Regions from separate parts of the Bradyrhizobium sp. cf659 genome, predicted to be linked through region 3. Evidence: predicted binding sites of a transcription regulator. Region 3 holds the regulator's gene; each other region holds the start of a gene.
The links. Region 3 encodes PhoB, which activates phosphate uptake and scavenging genes when phosphate is short. Its sites were predicted from a motif close to TGTCATNNANCTGTCAT; they were not measured.
Positions count from the first base shown of each region.

Region 1: the regulator PhoB is predicted to act here: its motif matches at 2,811-2,827, upstream of phnC (phosphonate ABC transporter ATP-binding protein).
Region 2: the regulator PhoB is predicted to act here: its motif matches at 2,802-2,818, upstream of BM118_RS31795 (UDP-2,3-diacylglucosamine diphosphatase).
Region 4: the regulator PhoB is predicted to act here: its motif matches at 1,457-1,473, upstream of BM118_RS28450 (DUF2794 domain-containing protein).

Region 1 covers NZ_FOQJ01000004.1:239,905-244,245, forward strand. Annotated here, with positions in the region: gene BM118_RS20195 (hypothetical protein) at 1-200, shown strand, start outside; gene BM118_RS20200 (DUF1045 domain-containing protein) at 204-896, opposite strand; gene BM118_RS20205 (alpha-D-ribose 1-methylphosphonate 5-triphosphate diphosphatase) at 915-2,108, opposite strand; gene BM118_RS20210 (LbetaH domain-containing protein) at 2,105-2,764, opposite strand; gene phnC (phosphonate ABC transporter ATP-binding protein) at 2,938-3,747, shown strand; gene phnD (phosphonate ABC transporter substrate-binding protein) at 3,812-4,341, shown strand, end outside.
Region 2 covers NZ_FOQJ01000011.1:1,314-5,654, forward strand. Annotated here, with positions in the region: gene BM118_RS31785 (threonine/serine dehydratase) at 1-844, opposite strand, end outside; gene BM118_RS31790 (glycosyltransferase family 4 protein) at 908-1,966, opposite strand; gene BM118_RS31795 (UDP-2,3-diacylglucosamine diphosphatase) at 1,966-2,778, opposite strand; gene thiD (bifunctional hydroxymethylpyrimidine kinase/phosphomethylpyrimidine kinase) at 2,992-3,792, opposite strand; gene BM118_RS31805 (PAS domain S-box protein) at 4,102-4,341, shown strand, end outside.
Region 3 covers NZ_FOQJ01000003.1:237,177-241,517, reverse strand. Annotated here, with positions in the region: gene BM118_RS15170 (aspartate aminotransferase family protein) at 1-404, opposite strand, end outside; gene BM118_RS15165 (GcrA family cell cycle regulator) at 861-1,370, shown strand; gene phoB (phosphate regulon transcriptional regulator PhoB) at 1,623-2,330, opposite strand; gene phoU (phosphate signaling complex protein PhoU) at 2,353-3,069, opposite strand; gene pstB (phosphate ABC transporter ATP-binding protein PstB) at 3,081-3,902, opposite strand; gene pstA (phosphate ABC transporter permease PstA) at 3,899-4,341, opposite strand, start outside.
Region 4 covers NZ_FOQJ01000008.1:207,914-212,254, reverse strand. Annotated here, with positions in the region: gene BM118_RS28460 (Bax inhibitor-1/YccA family protein) at 1-139, shown strand, start outside; gene BM118_RS28455 (GNAT family N-acetyltransferase) at 368-898, shown strand; gene BM118_RS28450 (DUF2794 domain-containing protein) at 1,020-1,391, opposite strand; gene BM118_RS28445 (DUF1223 domain-containing protein) at 2,014-2,790, opposite strand; gene acnA (aconitate hydratase AcnA) at 3,011-4,341, opposite strand, start outside.

The DNA of each region.
Region 1 (4,341 bases), on a different contig from region 3:
TCGGGATGGCGGTGCTGGTGTCTCTGGTGCACGTTGCCGCCATGGTCAGCGCCGGCGGATGCCTGGCGTGGCTGGTCTACCGCTATCTGGGATTGAGGTTCGTCTCGCGAAGCTGGTTCAATCTGGATGCAGTCTGGGCGACCAGTCTCGTTCTGGTTGGCGCGGTCGCGCTCGGCTTCAATCTTGCGAGCTGGCGCTGAGCTTTACCGCGGCAAGGCCCACTCGCCGATGATGCGGAATCGCGCCCTGGTCTCGTCCTGCTTGAACAGGGCGAGGCGGTCGATCGCCAGCGTGTCGAGACGAAGCGACGCGAACCGCGTCCGCAACATCTCCAGGATCGGGCCGCGGCGTTGTGCATCCAGCCGGCCGGTCAGGGTCATGTGGAAGCGGAATTCTTCCATCACGTAGGGGTAACCCCAGCGGTCGAGATAATCGCGCTGCCGCTCGGTGAGTTTGTCGGGCTTCCGCCGCGCGCGATCTTCCGCAGTAAGGGCCGCGCGGAAGGAATCGAATTCATGGGCGCAATCGGCGGCAAATTGCTGAAGCGCATCGACCGGCTCGGCCGGAATGACGGCAATGAAGCCGCTGATGGTGTCGATGACAGGGCGGATCGCGGGGATCGGCCGTGCCTTTTCGGCGAATGTCGCGCAGGCTGCCATAAGCTCCGCCTCGGTGCTGCCGGGCGCGAGCGCCATCGGCGCCTTCAGCGTGGCATGAAAGCCGTATTTGCGGGGATCGGCACTCACGTCGCGCCAGTCCGGTGCAACGTGCAGCGCCTCGGGCGGAAACGGCACCTCGTTGCCGGTGTAGGCGTCATAGCCGAGCAGCCCGGCGCCGAAGCGGGAGAGGGCGCTGTCGGCGCCGGCGGCAAAATAGATCGCGTAGCGGGGAATCATTGCCCGAGCATAACCGGTTTATGCCGCGACGACAGCCTCGCGCGGCGCTGCCGCCGCGCTGAGCAGTCGTGTCGCATCGGTAAGATGCACGAGCTTTCCGCCTGCGACCACCGCGACCAGCCGCGGCCGCAGCGGCACGGTGTCGTCGACCAGCAGGATGTCGGCGCGGCGTCCTGCGGCGAGGATGCCGCGATCGGCAAGGCCGGTGGCGCGCGCCGGCCCCGCGGAGACCAGGCTCCAGGCCTCCGTCAGCGGCAACACGCCATCGGCGGCGAGGCGGAACGCGGCGAGCAGCTGTGCGGGATAGTAATAATCCGACGCCAGCACCGAGCAGAGCCCTTTTGCAATCATGTCGGATGCCCTGGTCCAGCCGGTGTGGCTGCCGCCACGCACGACGTTCGGCGCGCCATAGACGATGGCATCGCCATGGCTCGCCGCCGCCCGCGCCGTCTCCTCGTTGATCGGAAACTCGGCGATCATTGCGCCGAGCTCGCGAAACTCCTGGCGCATCGCGGGTGTCGCATCGTCATGCGAGAGCATCCGCACGTCCGCCGCGCGGGCAGCCGCCGCGAGCCGCGAAACGGAGGCCGGAACGTCGGCGGCGCGCGAGATCACGCGGTCGACCAGCCTGTCAAAATCCTCGCTGGACAAGCCGGTGCGCTCCACCATGCGGTTGCGCTTGCGCGGCTTGGCCATGTCGGCGACGGTGCCGTCCATGTGGTCGTTGAAGGCGAACAGGTCGACGCGCCCCTCGGCGAGCCATTGGGCGATCTCGGTTTCGGCATCGAGATTGTAGGTCTCGTGCCGCAGATGGAAGCGGGTGTCGGCGGCAAATTGCGGACGCTGCCGCTCGATCGCCTCCATCAGGCCGCGCGCATTGTCGGCGCTGCGCAGGCCCGGCTCCCACGAGCAGGTCGTGGCGTGAAACACGGTGGTGATGCCGTTGCTGATCGCCTGGCGGTCACTGTCGGCGAGCGCGACGTCGATCGGGAAGTCCACGCCGGCGCGCGGCATCATCTGCCGCTCGAAGGCATCGCCATGCAGATCGACGATTCCCGGCAGCACCAGCAGATTGCGTGCGTCGATCGCGAGCCGAGCCCGGCCGCGGGAGGCGTCGACCTGTGCGATGTCCGTTCCGGACACGCCGAGTGAAGCCTCGACCAACTCGGTGCCGATCAGGGCCCGGCCGCCCTCGAGGAAAATGTCTGTCACGCGACCGCGCTTCGTTTATTGGCAGGGGAGTGTGCCCGTGCTTCATACGTGGAGAGAAAATCTTCAATCCCCAGCTTGCGGAAATCGGGCAGCGCTTCACGCAATTTGTCGTGATCCCAGTCCCACCAGGCGAGCCGTGCAAGCCGTCCGGCGATCTCTTCCGAGAAGCGGCGCCGCACGATGCGCGCGGGATTGCCGGCGACGATGGTGTAGGCCGGCACGTCCTTGGTGACGATGGCGCCGGCCGCGATCACCGCGCCGGTGCCGATGTTGCGGCCCGGCAGCACGATCGCGCCATGGCCGATCCAGACGTCGTGGCCGATATGGACGTGATGCTGGCGCCGCCAGTCGAAGAAATCGGTGTCGTCACTCTCGCCTTCGAAATAGGCGCTGGAACGGTAGGTAAAGTGCGCCTGTGTCGCGCGATGCATCGGATGATTGCCGGGGTTGATGCGCGTCATTGCCGCGATCGAGCAGAATTTTCCGATGGTCGCGTAGGTGATCTGGGAATCGTTCACGACATAGGAGTAATCGCCCATGCTGACTTCATGGAGGATCGTGCGCGCGCCGACCTCGGTATAGGCACCGAGCCTGGTCTCATGCAGCTTGGCCGAGGGATCGATGGTCGGGTGGACTGAAAGGGCTTTGTCGGCCATGTTGCATCCAAAGCGCGAGGGCGGGCGTTCCTCTTCGAGCGGCTCGATGACAATGTCATGACGCAGCGATGACAGGGGATGAGGTGTGTTGGATCGCCGCACCGCAACCTGCATGTCACACAAGTGTCAAGCGTCGGCGTTAGCGGTGGGTCCCAGCTACTCTGGAGCCCTGCATGCTGGTGGTTGAAGGTCTGACGTGCCGCTTTGGCGCAAAAGCCGCGGTGGACGACGCTTCGTTTCAAATTTCCCCCGGCGGATTCGTCGGCGTGATCGGACGATCCGGCGCCGGCAAGTCGACCTTGCTCCGGACCATCAACCGCCTCGTGACGCCGACGCAGGGACGCATCCTGTTCGACGGCATCGACGTCACCGCGCTGCGCGGCAAGGAGCTGCGGCAGTGGCGGGCGCGCTCGGCGATGATCTTTCAGCAATTCAACCTCGTCGGCCGGCTCGATGTTCTCACCAACGTCCTGATGGGGCGCCTCGCGACGATGCCGGCCTGGCGCTCGTTGGCGCAGGTCTGGCCCGAGCAGGACAAGGCGCTGGCGATGTCGGCGCTCGAGCAGTTCGACATCGCCGCGCTCGCCGCCCAGCGCGCCGACCAGCTCTCCGGCGGCCAGCAGCAGCGCGTCGCGATCGCCCGCGCGCTGGTGCAGCAGCCCGACATCATCCTCGCCGACGAGCCGATCGCTTCGCTCGACCCGCGCAACACCAAGATCGTGATGGATGCGCTGCTGCGCATCAACAAGCATTTCGGCATCACCGTGATCTGCAACCTGCATTCGCTCGACCTGGCGCGCAGCTATTGCGACCGCCTGATCGGCATGGCGCAGGGCCGTGTGGTGTTCGATGGCGCGCCGTCTGCGCTGACCGATCACGTCGCGCGCGAACTTTACGACCTCGAAGCCACCGACGTCATGGGCGGCACGCCGGTGCCGGCGCCCGAAGGCATTCCGGCGCTCGGAACGGCGGCCGCCGCCTGAGCCGCATCGCTTCTGTAGTTGCCAGTTTTTGCGTCAACCGACCCCAACCGATGAAGAGGGTATCATGATCACTCGCAGATTACTTCTTGCCGGCGCCGCTGCGCTCGCGTTCACGACTTCAGCCTCCGCCGACGACTGGAAAGCCAAATATCCCGAGCTGACCTTCGCGGTCATTCCGGCGGAAAACGCCTCGGGCGTTACCGAACGCTGGGCGCCGTTCATGAGCTATCTCTCCAAGGAATTGGGCGTGAAGGTCACGCTGCGCATCGCCAACGACTACGCCGCCGTGATCGAAGGCCAACGCGCCGGCAATATCCATATCGCCAGCTACGGCTCGGCCTCGTTCGCCCGCGCCCGCCTGACCGGCGTCAAGACCGACGCCTTTGCCAACGACATCAACGCCGACGGCTCGACCGGCTACTATTCGGTGTTCTTCGTCAAGGCGAACAGCCCCTACAAGAGTGTCGATCAGCTCAAGGGCAAGAACCTCGGCCTCGTCGACCCGAATTCGACGTCCGGCAACAACGTGCCGCGCTTCGAGCTCGACAAGATGGGCATCGCGGATGCCGACACCTATTTCAGCAAGGTCGTCTT
Region 2 (4,341 bases), on a different contig from region 3:
TCAGCTCGCGATAGGCAAACGCAACCGCCGCGCCGACTTCCTTGTCCGACGCCGTGACGCCGCGCGCGAGCAGCTTGCTGTTGATCGCAAAGGTCATCTCGCCGGGGATCAGCGCCATCAGCGCGTCGCAGATGGTGCGGCCCGCGGGCCCATGCGGCTCGCGATGGCCTGCGGTCAGCGAAATGCCGTGATCGTCGAACGCCTCGGGCTCGGCCACCACGATCTCGGCCAGCGGATAGCGCGCCTTCACGGCCGTTGCGACGCCCGCGATCAGGCCGCCGCCGGAGGCCGGCGCCACCACGATGTCGGGGCTGAGGCCGAGCGTTGCCATGTCCTCCGCGATCTCGCGGCCGGCGGTGCCCTGCCCTGCGATCACGAAGGGATCGTCATACGGTCTGACCAGCGTCGCGCCGCGCTTCTCGGCGATGCCGCGCGAGATCGCCTCGCGGTCGTCGCGGTCACGGTCGTACAGCACGACCTCGGCGCCGTAGGATTTGGTGCGCTCGCGCTTGGACAGCGGCGCGTCCGCAGGCATCACGATGGTGGCCTGCATGTCGAGGATCTTGGCCGCCGCCGCCACGCCCTGGGCGTGGTTGCCGGAGGAGAATGCCACGACGCCGCCGGCGCGCTGGTCCTGCGGGATCGAGGCGACCTTGTTGAATGCGCCGCGGAACTTGAAGGAGCCGGTGCGCTGGAGCATCTCCGGCTTCAGAAACACTTTTGCGCCGACGCGCTCGTTGAGCACGGGAAAGGACAACAGCGGGGTGCGGATGGCGAAAGGCGCGATCACCCGCGCTGCGGCATCGATATCGGCAGGGCCGATCGGAAGGGGCTGCTCGGTCATGGCTGACCTTATCGCGGCGGACGAGGCGCGGGCAAGACACCTCCCCGCGAGGATTCCTCCTCTTCAGGCGACGAAGCGTGGCTGTTCCCCGCCGTTCCGGCCGGGCAGCACCGCGCCGACCGCCATTATGCTGTCGATAAAGGCCCTCGCCGAGGCTTCCCAGGTGTAGTTGGCGGCGAATTCGACGCAGGCCTGCCGGGAGATGTCGAGCGCGGCAAAGCAGGCATTGCGCAGATCGTGATCGAGGGCGCCGACCGGCGCATCGCCGATCACGTCGCGGGGGCCCTTCACCGGGAAGGCCGCGACCGGCAGGCCGCTCGCGAGCGCTTCCAGCAGGACCAGGCCGAACGTGTCGGTCTTGCTGGGAAACACGAACACGTCGGCGGCCGCATAGATTTCCGCCAGTGCCTCGCCGTGCTTCTCCCCGAGGAAGATCGCGTCGGGATAGGCCTCTTCGAGCGAAGCCCGTGCCGGGCCGTCGCCGACGACCACCTTGGTGCCGGGCAGCTTGAGGTCGAGGAACGCTTCGAGATTTTTCTCCACCGCGACGCGGCCGACCGAGAGGAACACCGGGGCCGGCAGGCAGAGATCGATCGCGCGGGGATGGAACAAGTGCGTGTCGACGCCGCGCGGCCACAGCACGACATTGTCAAACCCGCGCTCGGTCAGCTCGCCGGCGAGCGCCGGGGTCGCCGCCATCACGGCCCGGCTGGGCGCATGGAAACGGCGCAGCGCCCGCCAGATCAGCGAGCCCGGAACCGGCACCCGGGCGCGGACATATTCGGGAAAGCGGGTGTGGAAGCTGGTCGTGAACGGCAGCTTGCGCTGGCGGCAATAGCGGCGGACCATCAGGCCGATCGGCCCTTCGGTCGCGATATGGATGCTGTCGGGACGGGCTTCCGCGATCAGCTTCGCGATCCGCGCCGGGCGCGGCATCGCCAGCCGCACGTCGCGATAGCTCGGCATCGCGAAGGTGCGGAACGATTGCGGCGTCAGGAACGTGAACTCGACGCCAAGACCTTCAACGTTAAGCCCTTTGGCGGCGTCAGCAAGCTTGGTCAGCGTCCGAACCACACCGTTGACTTGCGGGTGCCAGGCGTCGGTCGCGACCAGGATGCGCATCAAGCGGCCCTTGCTGCGACCTGCGGGACGGCTGCCGGCTTTTGCGCCTGATCCGCCCAGGTGATGATCTCGAAATGGCCGTCGTCGTGCTCGACCAGCGCGGTGCAGCTCTCCACCCAGTCGCCGCAGTTCATGTAGCGGATGCCGGCCTCGTCGCGGATCACGGCATAGTGGATGTGGCCGCAGATCACGCCGTCGGCGTCGTGACGGCGCGCTTCGGCGGCGAGCGCCTGCTCGAACGCGCCGATATAGTTGACGGCGTTCTTGACCTTCTGCTTGGCCCATTGCGACAGCGACCAGTAGGGCACCTTGAACATGCGCCGGAAGAAGTTGACGAAGCGATTCATCTGGATCGCGAAGTCGTAGGCCTTGTCGCCGAGATGGGCGAGCCAGCGCGCGTTCTGCACCACGAGATCGAAGATGTCGCCGTGGATGACGAGATAGCGCTTGCCGTCCACGCCGGTGTGGACGGTGTTCTCGACCACGTCGATGCCGCCGAAATGCGTGCCGTAATAATTGCGCAGGAACTCGTCGTGATTGCCGGGGATGTAGATCACCTTGGCGCCCTTGCGCGCCTTGCGCAAAAGCTTCTGGACCAGGTCGTTATGCGATTGCGGCCAGTGCCAGCTCGACTTCAGCGCCCAGCCGTCAACGATGTCGCCGACGAGGTAGATCGTCTCTGCGTCATGGTAGCGCAGGAAGTCCAGCAGAAGGTCGGCTTGTGAACCGCGGGCTCCGAGATGAACGTCGGAGATGAACAAGGTGCGAAAGCGCCTTTCAGGGCTCTCGTCACTCACATCGTAGCTTCCCATGCGACAGCCTGTAACAATATCCCGTGACAGGGGGATGACCGATTGAACCTTTGAGGCACCTCAGATACGAATCAAACCTCGCCTCGCCCTCCCCGCGAATATCAGTCGCATGCGACAATCAGGCGACATGAAGCGGCCATGGCTGTCCGCAAAAGCCCGGCCCCCTCGCCTTATTGGTTAACGGCGGGGCCGGCGCGCAGCTCGAGGCCGGCGTCAGTAGAACTCGTGGAAATGATGGATCGGCCCGTGGCCGTGGCCGACGCTGAAGCTGTCGGCAGCCGCGATCGCGGCGCTGATCCAGGCCTTGGCGTTGCGCACCGCCTGCTCGAGAGTCTCGCCCCTGGCAAGACCTGCCGCCACGGCCGACGACAGCGAACAGCCGGTGCCGTGGGTGTTCTGGGTGGCGATGCGGGGCGCGGCGAGCGCGATCGTGCTTTCGGACGTGACGAGATAGTCGATGCTCTCGGCACCCTCGCCGTGCCCGCCCTTGATCAGGACGGCACGGCAGCCGAGCGCCAGCAGGCGGCGCCCCTGGCTTTCGATCCCGGCCTCGCTGGCCGCGACCTGCTCGCCGAGCAGAGCCGCCGCCTCCGGCAGGTTCGGCGTGATCACCGAGGCGAGCGGCATCAGTCGTGTGCGCAGGGCTTCCACGGCCTCGGACGCCAGCAGGCGATCGCCTGACGTTGCGACCATCACGGGATCGAGCACCACGTGGCGGGGCTTCCAGCGCGCCAGCGCGGCCGCGATCGCATCGATGCTGGCGGCCTGGGCCACCATGCCGATCTTCACCGCGCCGATGTCGAGATCGGAGAACACCGCGTCGATCTGCGCGGTGACGAAATCAGCCGGCACCGCGTGAATGCCGGTGACGCCGCGCGTGTTCTGCGCCGTCAGCGCCGTGATCGCAGAGGCGCCGTAGACGCCGAGCGCCGCGAAGGTCTTCAGATCCGCCTGGATGCCGGCGCCGCCGCTCGAATCGGAGCCGGCAATGGTGAGCGCCACGGGCGTGGTCATCGCAGGACACATGCGTTTGAGAGGAACACCGCCATGGCCTGTCCTAGCGCGCCCCTGCAACGCCAGCAAGCCGGACCGCCGCGGCAGCGGTGATTCGCGACACCACCGATCCGGGCCCAGGCGAACCAGGCGGAGCCGATCCGGCGCAGCATTGTCGCCCCCGAATCAGGAACATGCTGCAATATATGGCCCGACACGGCCTCGGCCCTTGGCCTCCACCACCGATGAGTGAGACCTTGGGCGGCAGAGCCGTCCAATGGCACCAATGCTGCGGGCCGACCCGACCTGCAAGCCTCTCGGGGTGGAATCATGTGGGCCTTCTTCGAACGTCTCCTCGACTCCTCGATGTTCTCGCCACACGGGATCTGCCTGCTCTGGGAGCCCGAACTGATCTGGCTGCACGTCGTCTCGGACGCCTGCATCGCCGCAGCCTATTTCTCGATCCCGTTTGCGCTCGCGATCCTCGTCACCAAGCGGCGCGACCTCAAATTCGGGTGGGTCTACTGGGCGTTCGCGGTCTTCATCATGGCATGCGGCCTGACGCATGTG
Region 3 (4,341 bases):
CCGTGGAAGGCGCCTTCGAAGGTGATGATGCGGTAGCGTTCCGGATGCCCCTTGGAGAAGTGGTGATGGCGGACCAGCTTGATCACCCCCTCCAGCGCTTCGGCGCCGGAATTGCAGAAGAACACGAAGTCCGCGAAGCTCTCATTGCACAGGCGCACGGCGAGCTTCTCGCCGTCCGGGCTCTGGAACAGGTTCGACATGTGCCAGAGTTTTGTCGCCTGCTCCTGCAACGCCTTGACCAGCGCGGGATGGGCGTGGCCGAGCGCGTTCACCGCGACGCCGGAAGTAAAATCGAGATAGCGATCGCCATTGGTCGCGATCAGCCAGCAGCCCTCTCCGCGCTCGAAACCGAGGTCGGCCCTGGCGAAAACGGGGAGCAAATGCGGTGCTGCGCTGTTAGTCATGACGGTCACTTGATGTTGCGGACGGTGTGAGCGTGCATTGCGCAACGCACCATTGACCGGCCCGGAAAACGAAACGTGCCGCCTTTTAAGGGCGGCACGCGCCACTATCTTAGGCCTGGTGAACCGGGTGTCAATGCCGCCCGAAAGCCTCGCGAAACGCTGAATCCGTAGTCTTGCGGTGCCGAATTTGCGGGATTTTGGCCACGGAACATGTGGAAGCGAGTCGGCGGACTCTTGCGCGTGAGTCACGCCATATTGTAGCGTTTGGCTTGTCAGATACGACATCTCGTGCAGCAGTTCTGATCCTCTAAGTCCTCATGTACCGGCGTAAACGTTCGGGCGCATCTGGTGCGCCCGGCGAGCCTTAAGGGATTCTGACGGCACGGGTTTTTTCGAGGCTTAGGCATTCGCCGCGAGGCGCCAGGATGGCAGCCGCACGGCGAGGGAAAGGGTGCAATGACGGTTTTGACCTGGTCCGACGATCGCGTCGAGCAGTTGAAAAAGCTCTGGGAGGCCGGATTGTCGGCCAGCCAGATCGCAGCCGAGCTCGGGAACGTGACCCGCAATGCCGTGATCGGCAAGGTGCACAGGCTCGGCCTGTCCGGCCGCGCCAAGAGCCCCTCATCGGCGGCTCCGCGGCCGCGCAAGGCGCGCCCCGCGCAGCACATGATGCGGGTCAGCCGCCCCATTGCGCGCGGCAACACCGCGCTGGCGCAGGCCTTCGAGGTCGAGGTGGAGGCCGAGCCGGTCACCTACGACAACGTGGTGCCGATGAGCCAGCGGCTGTCGCTGCTGGAGCTGAACGAGGCGACCTGCCACTGGCCGGTCGGCGATCCCTCGAGCCCGGATTTCTTCTTCTGCGGCGGCAGGGCGCTGTCGGGCCTGCCCTACTGCGCCCAGCACTCGCGCGTGGCGTATCAGCCGGCCGCGGATCGCCGGCGCGCTCCGGCCAAGCCCTCGCGGTGAGTTCGCGGATCTAGCTGATTGCAAAGACGGCGCCGTCACGCGATGACGGCTCGACATACTCCGATGTCGTCCCGGCCGAGTGCGCAATTGCGCACGGGGGGCCGGGACCCATAACCACCAGCAGGTGTGGTTACAGGGGCTCGGAGTTACCCTTCTCGCACAAACAATTGCGCCTTGGGGTTATGGGTCCCGACCTTCGCCGGGACGACACCGATATCGTGGCGACAGCTCGCCAGACCAACTCGCCCTGACTTACGTCTGCTCCGCCTTCGCAAAACGATCATCCAGCGCGTAGCCGGCGCCGCGGACGGTGCGGATGGGATCCTGCTCGCGGCCGAGATTGAGCAGCTTGCGCAGGCGGCCGATATGGACGTCGACGGTGCGCTCGTCGATGTAGATGTCGCGGCCCCAGACGCTGTCGAGCAGCTGCTCCCGCGAGAACACGCGGCCGGGATGCTCCAGGAAGAACTCCAGCAGGCGATATTCGGTCGGGCCGAGGTCGATCGGCCGGCCCGAGCGCGCCACGCGGCGCTTGTCGCGATCGAGCTCGATGTCGCCATAGGCGAGCACGGTGGCGAGCCGCTCGGGGCTGGCGCGCCGCAAGAGGCCCTTCACGCGCGCCAGCAGCTCCGGCACCGAGAACGGCTTGACGATGTAGTCGTCCGCGCCGGTCGCAAGGCCCCGCACCCGCTCGCTCTCCTCGCCGCGCGCGGTGAGCATGATGATCGGCAGCTGCTTGGTCTCGGGCCGGGTCCGCAGCCGCCGGCACAGCTCGATGCCCGACAGTCCCGGCAGCATCCAGTCGAGCACGATCAGATCGGGGATGTGTTCCTTGAGGCGGGTGTCGGCGTCGTCGCCGCGCATCACCGTCTCGACGTCATAGCCGTCGCCTTCGAGGTTGTAGCGGAGAAGCTCGGTGAGAGCTTCCTCGTCCTCAACCACCATAATGCGTGCGCCCATGGTGTCGTCGCTCCTTGCGTCTTCAGGTATTCGGGACCGTCGTGGCGAAGGTCGTCATGTCGCCCTTCGGCCGCTTGTCGGTGATCGCCTGGCCCTCGATCATGTAGAACACGGTCTCGGCGATGTTGGTGGCGTGGTCGCCGATCCGCTCGATGTTCTTGGCGCAGAACATCAGGTGGATGCAGAACGAGATGTTGCGCGGATCCTCCATCATGTAGGTGAGGAGCTCGCGGAACAGCGAGGTGCAGATGGCGTCGACTTCCTCGTCGCCCTTCCACACCGCCATCGCCGCCGGCAGATCGTGCGCGGCATAGGCGTCCAGCACCGACTTGACCTGCTGCTGCACGAGGTCGGTCATGTGCTCGAGGCCGCGGAACAGCTTGAGCGGATGGAAATCCGTCTCCAGCGCGGCGACACGCTTGCCCATGTTCTTGGCGAGGTCGCCGATGCGCTCGAGATCGGTCGCAACGCGCATGGCGCCGACGATCTCGCGCAGATCGACCGCCATCGGCTGGCGGCGGGCGATGGTGAGCACGGCGCGCTCCTCGATGCGCTTCTGGAGCGCGTCGAGCTCGGTGTCGGTGGCGACCACGCGCTGGCCGAGCGCGACGTCGCGGCGGATCAGCGCATCGACGGAATCGACGATCATGCGCTCGGCGATCCCGCCCATCTCGGCGACGAGCCGGGTGAGCTCCTGGAGGTCGGTGTCGAAGGCCTTTGCGGTATGTTCAGAACCCATGTTCCGTCTCCTCAGCCGAACCGGCCGGTGATGTAATCCTGCGTGCGCCGGTCGCTCGGCGACGTGAAGATCTTGCTGGTGTCGTCGAACTCGATCAGCTCGCCGAGATACATAAAGGCGGTCTTGTCGGAGACGCGCGCCGCCTGCTGCATGTTGTGGGTGACGATCGCGATCGTGTAGTTCTCGGACAGTTCCTGGATCAGCTCCTCGACCTTGGCGGTCGAGATCGGGTCGAGCGCCGAGCAGGGCTCGTCGAACAGGATCACCTCGGGCCGCACCGCGACGGTGCGGGCGATGCAGAGGCGCTGCTGCTGGCCGCCGGAGAGCGACAGGCCGGAGGCGTTGAGCTTGTCCTTGACCTCGTTCCACAGCGCGCCGCCGCGCAGCGCCTTCTCGACGCGGCCGTCCATCTCGGACTTCGAGATCTTCTCGTAGAGGCGGATGCCGAAGGCGATGTTCTCGTAGATCGTCATCGGGAACGGCGTCGGCTTCTGGAACACCATGCCGACGCGGGCGCGCAGCAGATTGAGGTCGAGCCTGGGGTCGAGGATGTTGGTCTGGTCGAGCATGAGCTGGCCGGTGGCGCGCTGGCCCGGATAGAGGTCGTACATCCGGTTGAAGATGCGCAGCAGGGTCGACTTGCCGCAGCCGGACGGGCCGATGAACGCGGTGACGCGGTTGGTGCCGAGCGTCAGGTTGATGTTCTTCAGCGCGTGGTGCTCGCCGTAATAGAAGTTGAGGTTGCGCACCGTCACCTTGGCCGGCGCTTCCGGCAGCAGCGGCGCCTGGGGCAGTCCGCCGGATGCGCTCATCGATACGGAAAGATCACTCATTTTGCGGTCCTCTCGGCGCCAAGGATGCGCGCGCCAATATTCAGGGCAAGAACGGTCAGGGTGATGAGCAGCGCTCCGCTCCAGGCCAGCTGCTTCCAGTAGGCGTAGGGGCTCTGCACGAAGTTGTTGATGGTCACCGGCAGGTTGGCCATCGTCTTGTTCAGGCTCAGGCTGAAGAACTGGTTCGACAGCGCGGTGAAGAGCAGCGGCGCAGTCTCGCCGGCGACGCGGGCGGTTGCGAGCAGCACGCCGGTGATGAGGCCGGAGCGGGCGGCGCGATAGGCGATCCGCTTGATCACCAGCGAGCGCGGCAGGCCGAGGGCGGACGCCGCCTCACGCAGCGCGTTCGGCACCAGCAGCAGCATGTCCTCGGTCGTGCGCAGCACCACCGGGATGACGATGACGGCGAGCGCGAGGCTGCCTGCGATCGCCGAGAAGC
Region 4 (4,341 bases), on a different contig from region 3:
GAACGACTACATCTACGGCTACGCTGCGGCCGGCGGTGACATCGCAGAGCGTGCGGCCATCACCGGCGCGCTGTCGCTGTACCTGAACTTCATCAACCTGTTCACGCTGCTTCTGCAGCTCCTCGGCCAGCGCGACTAAGCACTGCGACGAGAGAATGGACACGAACCCCGGCCGCAAGGCCGGGGTTTTTGTTTTGGGCAGGGTGCCTCCACGAACACCGTCATTGCGAGCGCAGCGAAGCAATCCAGAGTGCCTCCGCGGATGCATTTCTGGATTGCTTCGTCGCAAGGGCTCCTCGCAATGACGGAGTATGTGGAAACGATGTTGCCCCTTCCGGCCGCCGCGGGAAGGCTCTAATCTTTCCCCATGTCCACACCTGAAATCAGGCCCACCCTTGAGGCCGACCTCCCCGCCATCACCGCCATCTACCAGCAGGCCGTCCGCGAGGGCACGGCGACGTTCGAGCTGGAACCGCCCGATCTTGCCGAGATGACGCGGCGCTACCGCGCGCTGGTCGACGGCGGCTATCCCTATTTCGTCGCCATCCTCGACGGGCGCGTCGCCGGCTACGCCTATGCCGGCGCCTACCGGCCGCGGCCGGCCTATCGCTTCACGGTCGAGAACTCGATCTATCTCGATCCCTCCTTCCACCGCCGCGGCGTCGGCTCGTTGCTGCTGGAGCGGCTGATCACCGAGTGCGAGGCGCGCGGCTTCCGCCAGATGATCGCGGTGATCGGCGATTCCGCCAATGCCGGCTCGATCGGCGTGCACACCAAAGGCGGCTTCAGGATGATCGGCACGCATCCCAATGTCGGGCTGAAATTCGGCCGCTGGCTAGACACGGTGATGATGCAGCGCGAGCTCGGCGAGGGCGCAAGCACGGTGCCGGGGAAGTAGGGCTCACACGGTCATTCCGGGGCGCGCGCAAGCGCGAACCCGGAATCCGGAAGTTGTGAGCGAATACGGATCGGGATTCCGGGTTCGCGACTTCGTCGCGCCCCGGAATGACGGCGTTGGGCTACACCACCGCCAGCTTGCGATCGATCACCAGCAGCACGCGCTCGAGCTCGTGGCCGCGGCGCAGGATCAGGCCGGTCGCCGAGATCACGCTGTACATGCCCTGCTTGCGCGCGAGGCGCGGGTCCTTCTCGATGCGATAGATCGGCACTTCCGAGGCGCGGCGATAGACTGAGAACACCGCGCGGTCCTTCAGGAAGTCGATGGCATAGTCGCGCCACTCGCCGTCCGCGACCATGCGGCCGTAGAGATTGAGAATTCGGCGCAGCTCGAGCCGGTTGAAGGTCACCTGGTTCGGCTGCGCATTCGCAGCGACGGGGCGCGCCGCCGCGCGCTGCTCACTCGGATCGGCATCCTCCGACATCAGACTCATGGGAAGCGCCTCCTCATCGCACGGCATGATCGCGTCCGCGAAAACCGTCCCCGGAACCGCGGATCATGACAATCGCATGATTGCGCCAACCGTTCCCCGCCGCAAGGGGCTCTCGAGGGCTCTTTGGAAGAGCTCCCGGTGCAACCCATCGAATCGGGCGTGAATCGGAGCACACGCAACGGTGGAACTCTGTCGCGACGAACCGTCACGGGATCGTTAGCAGGAATCATAGTATCGCCGCTTTTCCGCCCAGCGCCTGCCGCCCTGCACTGCGAAAAGACCTGTGTGCGTTGACCCGGTCCTTTCGGTTCCGGATTCCTCAGCCCCCAGCCCCCCGGGGTCGATAGGATCGGGTCTGTACGCACGACAAGGAGGGCCAGCGCAAGTTGGTCCTTTTTTGTTTGTGTCGGGATGTTTCTGCCGCGCTGTCATTTCGGGGCGCGCGAAGCGGGAACCCGAAATCCATCAATCCGAATTTCCCAGCTGAGAAATGGATTCCGGGCTCGCGCCAAAAAGTGGGGCGCCCCGGAATGACGAGAGAGCAGATTGTCCGAGACAATCTTACATACGCTCTCTCCCCTCATGGTGAGGATGCGAGCACGACGCTAGCGAGAGATTCGAATCAGTGCAGCGACGTGTACGCCGCGCCCAGCATCGGGCCGGGTTTCTCGCGGCTGCCGTCCTGGACATAGACCACCGCGCCGTCGACGCCGTCGCGCGTAAGGTTCTCGATCGGCACCGTCCAGCTTTCCGGACGACCGGTCCAGTCGCCGACCTTGAGCAGGTTGCGCACCACGTTGTGATAGGTGACTTGCTGTCCGCGATTTTCGCCTTTGGCGATCGCGATCGGCACTGACCTCGCGATCGAGCAGATCCAGACCTCGCCGTGCGAGATCGCCGGCTCCTTGCTCGCGGCCACCGACACGTTAATCTGCTTGCCCGAGAGCGACATCGTCACCGGCACGCTCATCACGCCCGTGCCCTTGTCGGTCTTGCCGATCGCGCTCTCGATGCCGGCACGATCACTGCCGATGACATGCGTCGAGCCATTCACCACGACCTGCGGCGTGTAGACCTCGCGGTCGCCGCGCATGCGCGAATAGGCGCGCTGCCGCGCCGAGAAGCGCGAATCCGCCAGCGTGTCCTTCCAGCCGAGATAATCCCAATAATCGATCGGCATGCTCAGCGCGATGATCGAGGGGTCGCTGGAGAGATCGCCGATGATCTTGTCGGCGGGCGGACAGGAGGAGCAGCCCTGCGAGGTGAAGAGCTCGACCACGGCGCGGGGATCAGCCTGGGCGGGACGGATGACGGCGACGATCGCACAGATACCGAGTGCTCCCGACCAGAGGGCACCGGACCAACGTGAAATCGGATGAGAAGCCGTCATTGCTGTCATGTCGAACGCCGCACACCATTGCTCGTGGGAAGGGAAATCTTATCGCCTGATGGTCACCGTAGTCTTACGGGCGCGACACACTCATCCGTCCTGGCCGAAATTTCCGCCGGGCGGGCCCATCCGAAGCATGCCGCAAACGCGCGAAGGCGGCCCTGTGATAGGCCGCCTTCGTTTAACCTTCTACTCACGTCGCAGTGAGCCACCGTTCACAAATTCGCGCTTAGGCCGCGAGCTTGCGCAGCACGTAGTGCAGAATGCCGCCGTTCCGGTAGTAGTCGAGCTCGTCCAGCGTATCGATGCGGCAGAGCAGCGAAACGCGCTGCAACGAGCCGTCGCCGGAGACGATCTCCGCGGTCAGCTTCTGACGCGGCTTCAGATCGCCGACGAGACCACGCAGCGTGACCTTCTCGTCGCCCTTCAGGCCGAGCGACGACCAGGAGGTGCCTTCCTCGAAGGTCAGCGGCAGCACGCCCATACCGACGAGATTGGAGCGATGGATGCGCTCGAAGCTCTGGCAGATCACCGCGCGCACGCCGAGCAGACGCGTGCCCTTCGCAGCCCAGTCGCGCGAGGAGCCGTTGCCGTATTCGGCGCCGGCGAACACCACCAGCGGCACTTGCTCCTGCTGGTACTTCATCGCGGCGTCGTAGATCGACATCTGCTCGCCGTCGGGCCAGTGCTTGGTGAGGCCGCCTTCCGGGATGTTGCCGTCGGCGCCCTTGAGCATGAAGTTCTTGATGCGGATGTTGGCGAAGGTGCCGCGCATCATCACCTCATGGTTGCCGCGCCGCGTGCCGTACTGGTTGAAGTCGGCGGGACGCACCTGGTGCTCGCTGAGATATTTGCCCGCGGGCGAGGTGAGCTTGATCGAACCGGCCGGCGAGATGTGGTCGGTGGTGATCTTGTCGCCGAACATGGCGAGGATGCGCGCCTCGACGATGTCGGTGACCGGCTCCGGCTCCTTCTTCATGCCGTCGAAATAGGGCGGGTTCTGCACATAGGTCGAGCTCATGTTCCAGCGATAGGTCTCGCTCTCGACCGTCTTGATCTTGCGCCAGTTGGTGTCGCCCTTGAACACGTCGGCATACTTCTTCTTGAAGATCGACGCGGTCACGAACTTCTTCATGAAGGCGTTGATCTCCTTCGTCGTCGGCCAGATGTCCTTGAGGTACACCGGCTTGCCGTCCTTGCCCTCGCCGAGCGGCTCGACCGCGAGGTTCTTGGTGACGGTGCCGGCGAGCGCGTGCGCGACGACCAGCGGCGGCGAGGCCAGATAGTTCGCCTGCACGTCCGGCGAGACGCGGCCTTCGAAGTTGCGGTTACCGGAGAGCACGGCGGCGGCGACGATGCCGTTGTCGTTGATCGACTTCGAGATCTCCTCCGGCAGCGGACCGGAATTGCCGATGCAGGTGGTGCAGCCGAAGCCGACCAGGTTGAAGCCGACCTTGTCGAGATCGGCCTGGAGACCGGAATCGGCGAGATAGCCCGCGACGACCTGGCTGCCCGGGGCGAGCGAGGTCTTCACCCACGGCTTTGCCTTGAGGCCCTTTG